Regions from separate parts of the Pseudoalteromonas sp. T1lg10 genome, predicted to be linked through region 2. Evidence: predicted binding sites of a transcription regulator. Region 2 holds the regulator's gene; each other region holds the start of a gene.
What was found. Region 2 encodes LexA, which represses DNA repair genes until DNA is damaged. Its sites were predicted from a motif close to TACTGTATNNNNATACAGTA; they were not measured.

Region 1: a site for LexA is predicted at 1,892-1,911, ahead of C2M17_RS10405 (YebG family protein). Genes of this name have one in related genera too.
Region 3: a site for LexA is predicted at 1,617-1,636, ahead of uvrD (DNA helicase II). Genes of this name have one in related genera too.

What each region holds. Positions count from the first base shown of each region.
Region 1 covers NZ_PQBV01000037.1:349,741-353,020, reverse strand. Annotated here, with positions in the region: gene C2M17_RS10415 (GAF domain-containing protein) at 1-262, shown strand, start outside; gene C2M17_RS10410 (amino acid aminotransferase) at 309-1,502, shown strand; gene C2M17_RS10405 (YebG family protein) at 1,559-1,876, opposite strand; gene C2M17_RS10400 (ComEA family DNA-binding protein) at 2,090-2,407, shown strand; gene C2M17_RS10395 (DUF6170 family protein) at 2,430-2,732, opposite strand; gene dsbB (disulfide bond formation protein DsbB) at 2,729-3,244, opposite strand.
Region 2 covers NZ_PQBV01000018.1:4,735-8,014, reverse strand. Annotated here, with positions in the region: gene coxB (cytochrome c oxidase subunit II) at 1-790, opposite strand, end outside; gene lexA (transcriptional repressor LexA) at 1,108-1,725, opposite strand; gene C2M17_RS06170 (STAS/SEC14 domain-containing protein) at 1,932-2,300, shown strand; gene C2M17_RS06165 (DUF924 family protein) at 2,297-2,827, opposite strand; gene C2M17_RS06155 (PaaI family thioesterase) at 3,059-3,280, shown strand, end outside.
Region 3 covers NZ_PQBV01000003.1:2,908-6,187, forward strand. Annotated here, with positions in the region: gene uvrD (DNA helicase II) at 1-1,553, opposite strand, end outside; gene C2M17_RS02230 (GNAT family N-acetyltransferase) at 1,721-2,134, shown strand; gene C2M17_RS02235 (HAD-IA family hydrolase) at 2,142-2,834, opposite strand; gene xerC (tyrosine recombinase XerC) at 2,846-3,280, opposite strand, start outside.

The DNA.
Region 1 (3,280 bases), on a different contig from region 2:
CACCAGTAATAATGTGCAGGTTGTAAGCTCTGGAAAGGCCAGAATTATCAACAATGTGGAAGACTATGTTGCCAGCGGTGGCGAATACTATACATGTGATCCTAAAGTGAAGGCGGAAAGCTGCTTGCCGCTTTATTCGCAGAAGGGTAAAGTAGTGGGCATCATAGATGCAGAAGCATTCAGCACAGATTTTTTTACCCCCGAACGCATAGCCTTGTTGGTCGCCGCAAGCAAAGAAATTGTCGCGCATCTGCCAGCCTAATGTGGCCGGGTACTGCTAACCCTGAGATAAATAAAAAGAGAGTCCCATGTTCTCACAATTAAAACCATTACCGACGGATCCCATTCTTGGGTTGATGGCTGCGTTTAAGGCTGACACCAATGCCAATAAAATCGACTTAGGTGTCGGTGTTTATAAAGACGAGCAGGGTAATACCCCTGTGCTAAAAGCGGTAAAAAAAGCGGAAGAGTTTCGCTTAGCCAATGAGACCAGCAAGTCTTATATCGGATTGGCCGGTAACCTGGATTATTGTCAGAAAATGGAAGAATTGTTGCTAGGCGATGCACACCCTGCTTTGCTGGCAAACCGTGTACGCACGGCACAAACTCCAGGCGGTACAGGTTCACTTCGCGTAGCCGCTGAGTTTATTAAGCGTTGTAATGAAGATGCCACTGTTTGGGTGACAACTCCGACCTGGGCTAACCATATCAGCCTGTTTGAAGCTGCCGGTCTGACGGTAAAAGAATACCCTTACTACGACTATGAAAATAAGGGTTTATTGTTCGACGAAATGGTTAACGCCTTAAGTCAGATCCCAGCAGGTGATGTGGTATTGCTACACGCTTGTTGTCATAACCCAAGCGGTATGGATTTGAACGCCGAGCAATGGCAAACCGTAACCGACATCGCTAAAGCACAAGGCTTTACCGTGCTTATCGATATCGCTTATCAGGGTTTTGGTACTAGCCTGGACGAAGATGCTGCTGGCCTACGCCTGCTTGCTTCACAGGTTGAAGAGCTGATCATCTGTTCTTCATGTTCGAAGAACTTTGGTCTTTACCGTGACCGTATCGGCGCCTGTTCTATCATCTCTAAAGATGCCAGCGCTGCCGATGTATCTAACTCGGTACTATTGAGTGTAGTGCGCAGCATTTACTCTATGCCGCCGGCGCACGGTGCGGACATTGTTAGCACTATTCTATCTAGTTCTGAGCTTACTACTATGTGGCACGATGAACTGGATGAAATGCGTTCACGCATCAATGAATTCCGTTCATTGCTAAAAGAGAAGCTAAACGACAAATGCCACGGCATGGACTTCTCATTTATTGAGCGCCAGCACGGTATGTTCTCTTTCTTAGGTATTAATAAAGAGCAGATCGAGCGTCTACAAAAAGAGTATTCGATTTACATCGTTGGTTCGAGCCGCGTTAACGTAGCCGGTATCAGCCACGCCAATATCGATTACTTCGCCGACGCCGTAGCCGAAGTAACGAAATAACTTTCGCTGACAGCGAAGCAAAAAAAGCCAGCATTTGCTGGCTTTTCTTTTTTTACTTAGGCTTCTTTGGCTTTCAGTTCGGTGACATTTTCCTGGCTGTCTTTATCTTGCGCTTTTGGCTTTTTTTCTGCTTTATTTTCGCTTGGTTTCGCGCCTTTTAACACCTGCATAAATTCATCTTTTTGTTTAGCTATTTGCAGTGCTAGGCCTTCTACCTGTTGTTCACTTAAGGGCACATCGGCATTTGCCAACAGACCTTCAAGGCTTTCGGCAATATCGAGCATTTTGTCATAAGCATCGGCTTCTTTCTTACTGGTAAAGGTCATGCGCTCGACTCCATTTCTTTCAACTACGTACTTAACGACAACAGCCATGGGATCTCCTAACTATACTGTTTTTTTATACAGTTAGATTAGGGTGGCAAGCAGCTAAGGTCAAGGTGTTTTTACGCTTTTTACTTAACTTGTGAGCGCGTGAGAGGCTTAGTGCCCGCGTTCATAAGCCTTTAGGTTGACAAGCCCTGTCTCGTCTTCTTTATTTAATAACGGTAGTACCAATGGAAGATTCATCACTTTAAGGAGAGAAGTATGAAACTACTTAACACCTCTGCAAGCGCCATTATCGGCGTTCTTGCCACCACACTCTTACTTGCCACCACAGCCCCGGTTATTGCAGCGCCAGCCGAGCCCAGTAAAAGCGAAGCCTCAAGCCATGCTAAGGTCAGCTTAAACCAGGCCACGGCCGAGCAATTGCAGACCTTGCCCGGTATTGGCCCGGCGAAAGCCAAGGCAATTATCGATTATCGCGATAAAAACGGTGGTTTTAAGAGTATTGAGCAATTGGATGATGTGCCAGGGATAGGCGAGCGGCTAATGGCTGAGCTCAAGGAAAAGGTGTCGTTGTAATTGGCATAATATAAAGGCAGCGTTAGCTGCCTTTATTATGTTCTGCAATCGCCTGGTCCAGGTGACGGCAGGCAAAGTAGTGGCGCACCGGCAGCACCAAAATGGGGTAGGCAAGACCGGCGATCAATAACCAGGGCAGCATGCTCCACCCCTCAAAGCGCACCAATAATAAAAACAGCGGCGTGATAAGCAGCAGTTTAATTATATTGAGCAGGATACGTTCCTGGGCACTTAACATTTCCAACGCCTCAGCCACCAGTTGCAAACGCTGACGGTGGCTAAAGGATTGCAGGCCGGGGATCTGGCTGGCTAAAAAATAAATCATGGCTTGTTTGGCTTAAAGAACAAGCTCGCACAGGTCACGATAACCGCTGCCGCAGCAAGGGCTGCAAAAATAACCTGCATCCAACCCGGCATAGACAGACCTAAAAACTGCCAGTCTATGTTGCCACAGTCACCGGTTGCAGCGAAAAATCCAGGGATCCACTCATGCAAGGGCACCGGGAAATTAGGCTCAAATTCACAAACGAAGGCAAAAGGGTCTGTGGTGGTTTGCATCATAATGTGCTCACGGGCCAAAAGCAGACCCCAAATGCTGGCAACCAGCCAGGTTGCTAAGCCGCTCAGGCGCAGCCACAGATTAGCAGGGTTGATGGCGCCAATAAGGCCAGCCAATAACACGCCTAACACGGCGGTACGTTGGTAGATACACATGATGCATGGAGCTAAATCCATGGCGTATTGAAAATAAAGGGCCGTTGCCTCGAATAAAAAGGCAATCAGTGCCAACAACAACCAAGGAGCGCGTGTGCGCGAGATGCTACTTAACCAGCTCATGAGATTCTCTTATTAATTTTATTTTGGAGATTATGC
Region 2 (3,280 bases):
CATCGGCATCGGCCTGGTCCAACATCGCTTGTTTTTGCGCCGCCAGCCAGATATCAAACTCCTCAGGGGATTTCGCTTCAACCACCACGGGCATAAAGCCGTGGTCCTGACCACACAGCTCAGCACATTGGCCGCGATAGATACCCGCTTCGTTAACCTTGGTCCAGGCCTCGTTGATAAAGCCTGGGTTGGCGTCTTTTTTCACCGCAAAGTCCGGCACCCACCAGGAGTGAATAACATCGTCCGAGGTCATCAGAAAACGCACTTTTTTACCGGTTGGGATCACCAGCGGCTTATCCACTTCCAGCAGGTAGTTTTCGCCTTTATTCTCGGCATTTTGAATTTGCTCCTGAGGGGTGGCCAGCAGCGAATAAAAGCCCAGATCATGGCCCATGTATTCGTAATGCCACTTCCACTGCGAGCCGGTCACCTTAATGGTGATGTCCGCCTTGCTGGTGTCTTCCATGGCGATCAAGGTCTTGGTCGCCGGCACCGCCATGCCGATAAGGATAAGAAAGGGAATAGCGGTCCAAAGAATTTCGACCTTAGTGCTTTCATGGAAGGTGGCGGCGGTAACGCCCTTGGATTTACGGTGCCTGAGCAAGGCCCAAAACATGACCGAGAATACGATCACCCCAATCACACAGCAGATGATAAATATCGTCATATGCAATTGGTAAACATTCTCGCTGATATCCGTCACCCCGGGGCGCAAGTTGTACTTGCTGTTGGCCAAGGCCAGATGGGGAGCAAACAAACACAGCAACATGAGGGAGCAAAGCTGCTTCATGTACCATCTCCTTAACTACGCGCAACGCAAAAAGGGAAGAGGCAATTACTGCTAGCCAATCTTCGTTATTATTATGCTTGGACTGGCCGATTCAATTTTCTGCAAACAAAGTGCGCAAAAAGCAACCAGCAAAGCCTGTAATATAACCAATTAGTCAAGATTTTAACGAATAGCAAGAAATGAAGCGTTTTTGTTTTTCTTTTTTAAATAAATATTTGGGGGATATTCAAACTGTTAGCGCGTAAGGAAAGAAAGGAGAAAAGCGCCGTAAAACCCCCAATAAACGGCGTATCGGGGGCAAAAATACCGAATAAAACCTACATCCAGTCGGCGTTTCGAATTACACCAACCGCTAAGCCCTCAATATCAAAGGATTCATGTTCTAAATCGACTTCGATGGGAGCAAATTCTTCGTTTTCCGCATGCAGGAAAACCTTGCGACCGGCCTTTTCCAGGCGCTTCACGGTTACGTCGTCACCCACTCGGGCTACCACCACCTGACCGTTTTCGGCCACTTGCGCACGGTGTACCGCCAGCAGATCGCCATCAAGAATGCCGATATCCTTCATACTCATGCCGTTAACCCGTAGCAGATAATCCGCCGCCGGTTTAAACAACATGGGGTCGATTTGGCAGTGGCTCTCGATATGCTCCTGCGCCAAAATGGGCTCACCGGCGGCAACCCGACCGATTAACGGCAGGCCTAATTGCTCCGGCTCTTCTTCCTCAACCAGCTGAATACCGCGGCTGGCACCGGGTTTCATTCTGATCACCCCTTTTTTGGCCAGCGCCTTAAGGTGCTCCTCGGCGGCATTGGCACTGCGAAAACCTAATGTTTGTGCAATTTCGGCGCGCGTCGGCGGCATGCCGGTATCTTTAATAAAGACTTTGATCAGCTCTAAAATTTGCGATTGGCGATTAGTTAAAGGGCGCATACAACTGGTTTTCCATACAGTACATTTAACTGTGAGTATATACAGTTGTCAGAAAATCGCAAATATATTCAATGATTTTGCTGCTGCCACAGTCAGGAGTTATTTCTAAGCTGTATCAGCGACTGCGCAAATACTTAAAAAAGCGCCTACAGTTATAGGTAGCCGATTTCGCATCGAAGCATTTTAAATGAAAGAAGGAACCCAATATGCTCTGTATCAGCCTAGATAATGAACATGATATTGGCGTATTTACCCCCCATGGCGAGTTGTCTGCCGCCGACTTTATAGCCGCCGTACGTATTATAGATCCCTATATAGAGCGTCATGGTGGACTCAAGGGGCTGATGATAGCCACCCGTCACTTTCCCGGCTGGGATTCGTTTGCAGCCTTGTCGGCGCACCTGCGCTTTGCCCGCGACCACCACAAGAGAATCAGCAGGATAGCCGTAGTTACCGACTCTCCCCTGGCCATGCTCGGCGAGCATTTAACGGCGCATTTTATCAGTGCCGAAATCAGAGCCTTTCAATATGACCAGATGGAGCAAGCACGTAACTGGGTGAGTGAGGCCGATTAAAAACTGCTGTTGGGCGTTTCTAAAAATGCTATTTCCTCTGGTGTCGACCGACGCCCGAGTATAGCGTTGCGATGCGGGTAGCGACCAAAGCGGTCGATGATCGCCTTATGGGTCAGCTCATAGGAATAACTCTCCAAAGGCCGAAACAGGTGCTCGGCAAGCATATGAATGACGGCACTTTCGCTGTGCATATAAGGCATGTATAAAAAGCCACGCTCCTGCTCATTGAGCAGCAGGTCGTAGCCCTTTTCTACCGCATGCTGAGCCAGGCATAAGGCCTGAGCATCCTGGGCAAAGGCGCTGGCGGTATCGCGATAGATATTACGGGAGAATTGATCGAGCACGATAATTTCACTCAGGGCACCGTGGGCACTGCTACGCCAATGATAGAGCTCCCCCCGACTGGCGGCGCGGTGAGTCTTGGCAAACAGCTCGGTAACCCTGGCATCGAAGGTCGCACTCTTTTTAAACCAGTCCTCGCTGTTGCACTGGTTAAACCAAAAATCATACACGGATTGAAAGTCCATAGACCCTCCTTCAACATTCACACCCAGGTCGTTACTGACAGTCTAGTCAAATCCGGCCCTCAGGTGATAGCTAGGCCGCCGAAGATATCGCCGCCCTGTTCCTCTGTTTGCGCTCGCTAACCATCGTAAAAGGCTTGCAGAAGCCCAGGCAAGTGCAGCACTATGTGGACGAACTTGCCAAGCGATGTAAGATAACCCCATTTATAAAATGTTGCCGTATAAGGAATCTGTATGAGTGTTCAGAATCACGAAAACGATTTGCCGGTCGCCGAAAAGCCAGACTCGAGTGTAAGCGAAAACACCCAAAGTATTTGGGCTCAGGAAATCGATTTTGAGCTGTGTCGTAAGCTCGACTTGGGCGTCGGCGCCAAGGGCACGCTTATGACCAAACTCGGCATTGAAATCAGCGAAATCGGCCCGGATTACCTGGTGGCCACCATGCCGATCGACAAC
Region 3 (3,280 bases), on a different contig from region 2:
TCGTATTGCTCGCAGGCGTTTATTAATTCTTCCAAGTTTTCTACGCGGGCGCGGCCTTTTTCACCTTTTTCTGCCTGATACATGGCCATAAGGCCGGTATTTTCAATTGCATATTTGGCTTGCTCCGCCAAGGTGAGATCGTCGATACGGGCTTCGATACCATCGACTAACTCCAAGAACCGGGTTACCGCAGTGGCGGCACGGCCAGACAAATGTTGTTGTTCAATGATGGCCTTGGCGGCATACCAAAGCGGCAGTGATTCGGCGCGGGCGCAGTCACGAATATGGCTGAGGGTTTTGTCGCCTATGCCGCGCGTCGGTGTATTGATCACGCGCTCAAAGGCGGCGTCGTCCTGGCGATTACTGACCAGGCGCAAATAACACAGGGCGTCTTTGATTTCCTGGCGTTCGAAGAAGCGCATACCGCCATAAATACGGTACTTCATACCTTCTTGTAGCAGGGCTTCTTCCAACACCCGCGATTGCGCGTTGTTACGATATAAGATGGCGCTGTCGCTGAGGGCATTACCGGCTTGCAGCCAGGTTTTTATTTTGCCAACGATAAAACGGGCTTCATCCAGCTCATTAAAGGCGGCATAGATGGAAATAGGCTCACCCTGGTTACCATCGGTCCACAGGCTCTTACCCATGCGCTCGGAGTTGTTCTCAATCAGCGTATTGGCCGCTTTTAGAATGGTCGCAGTGGAGCGGTAGTTTTGTTCCAGGCGAATAGTTTCGGCGTCAAAGTCATCTAAAAAGCGTTTGATGTTTTCGATACGGGCACCACGCCAACCATAAATACTCTGGTCATCGTCGCCAACTATCATCATGGAATTCGTATCACCGGCGATCAGTGCCAGCCAGCGGTATTGTATGGTATTGGTATCCTGGAACTCGTCCACCAGAATATGGGCAAAGCGCTGCTGGTAGTGACGCAATAGCGTAGGTTGTTGCTGCAGAACCTCATAGCAGCGCAGCAGGATCTCGGCAAAGTCGACTAATCCGGCGCGGTCACAGGCCTCTTGATAGGCGCTGTAGACTCGCTGTAAAAGTTGTTCATTGACGTCATAGGCTTGGATGTCACCCGGGCGCAGGCCTTCATCTTTTTTGGCGCTGATATACCAGGCGATATGCTTTGCCGGCCATTTCTTTTCATCGATATTCATGGCCTTAAGCAAACGGCGTATCATGCGCTGCTGGTCATCGCTGTCGAGAATTTGGAAAGACTCAGGCAATTTGGCTTCGCGGTGGTGAGCACGCAAAATACGATGGGCTAATCCGTGGAAGGTGCCAATCCACATGCCACCGGCGGAACCTTGGATGGTTTGTTCGACCCGGGCGCGCATTTCTTTTGCCGCCTTGTTGGTAAAGGTCACCGCAAAAACGCTATAGGGTGAGGCGTTTTCTACCTGCATTAACCAGGCGATACGATGGACCAACACCCGGGTCTTACCTGAGCCTGCACCGGCGAGAACCAGCATATTTTGCAAGGGTGCTGCTACCGCCTCTCGTTGTTTATCGTTCAAGCCATCAAGTAATTCAGATACATCCATCGCCACATCCACCTATTGTTAGTTTGGCAAGTATAACAAGAGTTCTGCTTTGGCTAAATAGAATACTGTTTTTATAAACAGTTATGCGCCCAGCAAGCAATTTACCGCTAACTGCTTGTACTCATATTAGTTAACATAGGCGCCATGGGTACTTTGGAAGTTAGATAATGAGACAGTACGAAATTGTCAGTGACACGAGTGAGCAGCTAAGTGATTGGCTTAAAGATCAGGTGGTTGCATTTAACAAGTCACATTGGCCCGTACAAAGGCAAAATCTCGGTTTTAGAGTCAATAATGAGCAGGGTGAAGTGGTTGCGGGAATTGCGGGTCGGTGCTTCGGCAACTGGCTACTTATCGATTGGCTATGGGTCAACCCCGAGGAAAGAGGGCAAGGCTATGCCAACGAACTGCTTTATAAACTTGAACGGGCAGCCAAGGACTTGGGGGCGACAAAAGCTGTGCTCGATACTTTGGAGTTCCAAGCTCCCGACTTTTATCGCCGCCATGGCTATAAGGAGGTCTTCGCCTTGACCGATTATCCCCTGGATGGGCGCCGTAGCTATATGGTAAAAGCACTTTAAGTTGTATTTAACCTAACTGTGTCAATGCCATGATGTCGTCAATTTCACAGCAAGGCAGGCCTTTGTAGGCATATTGAATGCCTTGATTATTGAGCCAAATGCTGCGACATCCGGCATTGTTCGCACCTTGCACATCCGTGTCCAGGCTATCACCGATATGAATGATTTCATGGTTGGCAACGCCAAGACGCTCTGCGGCATGATCGAACAAGTCCCGATGAGGCTTGGACTTGCCATCGGGTCCGGCCATCAGAACCAACTCGAACTGATCCTTGAGGTTGAATTTGGACACATCGACATTGCCGTTGGTAATGGCGATCAGCCGATATTTACGTTTAAGCGACTCCAGCAGGGCTAATATCTCATCGCTGACGGTGATCTTGCTGCGTGCTTCGGCAAAAATCTGATAGGCATTGTCAGCGTGGTATTGTTCTAACCCTATCTTATTCATGGCGTAAGTGAGCGCTCGCTTACGAATTTGCGTAACATCATGAGCCAGAGCCGGATCACGGGCAATTACGGTGCGACGGCAGGTAAGCCAAAAATCATCGCCTTGCTCCAGCCACCCCGGTAGGGTAAGCAAATAATCCTGCTGTGCCTGCAACGCCGCCTTGATGATAGGGTGGTTGTCATACAGGGTGTCGTCCAAGTCAAAACTTAGGACCTTGGCGGGCATTATGGCTCGATTAAATCGCATCATGGTATAGGGCTTTACTTCTGTTTTTTAGCTCTGGGGTGGGTATTATCATATACCTTGGCTAGGTGTTGAAAGTCTAAATGGGTATAAACCTGGGTGGCCGATAAACTGCTGTGGCCCAGTAATTCCTGCACCGCGCGCAGATCGCCGCTCGATTGCAAGACATGAGAGGCAAAGGAGTGGCGCAGTTTATGGGGATGAACCTGGGCACTCAGGCCTTGTTTGACGCCCCATTCACGCATGCGCTCGCGTACATGACGCACTGAAATACGGGTTTTCCGTTTTGATAAAAACAGTGCATCGACATCGGCGCCGATAAAGGCACCGCGCACTTTAAGCCAGGCGTTAACTGCGGCAATGGCCTTTGAGCCCACCGGTACCAGTCGTTCTTTATTCCCCTTACCCAGGACGCGGATTTCACCGCTGCGCAAATCGATATCCTTGCAGTT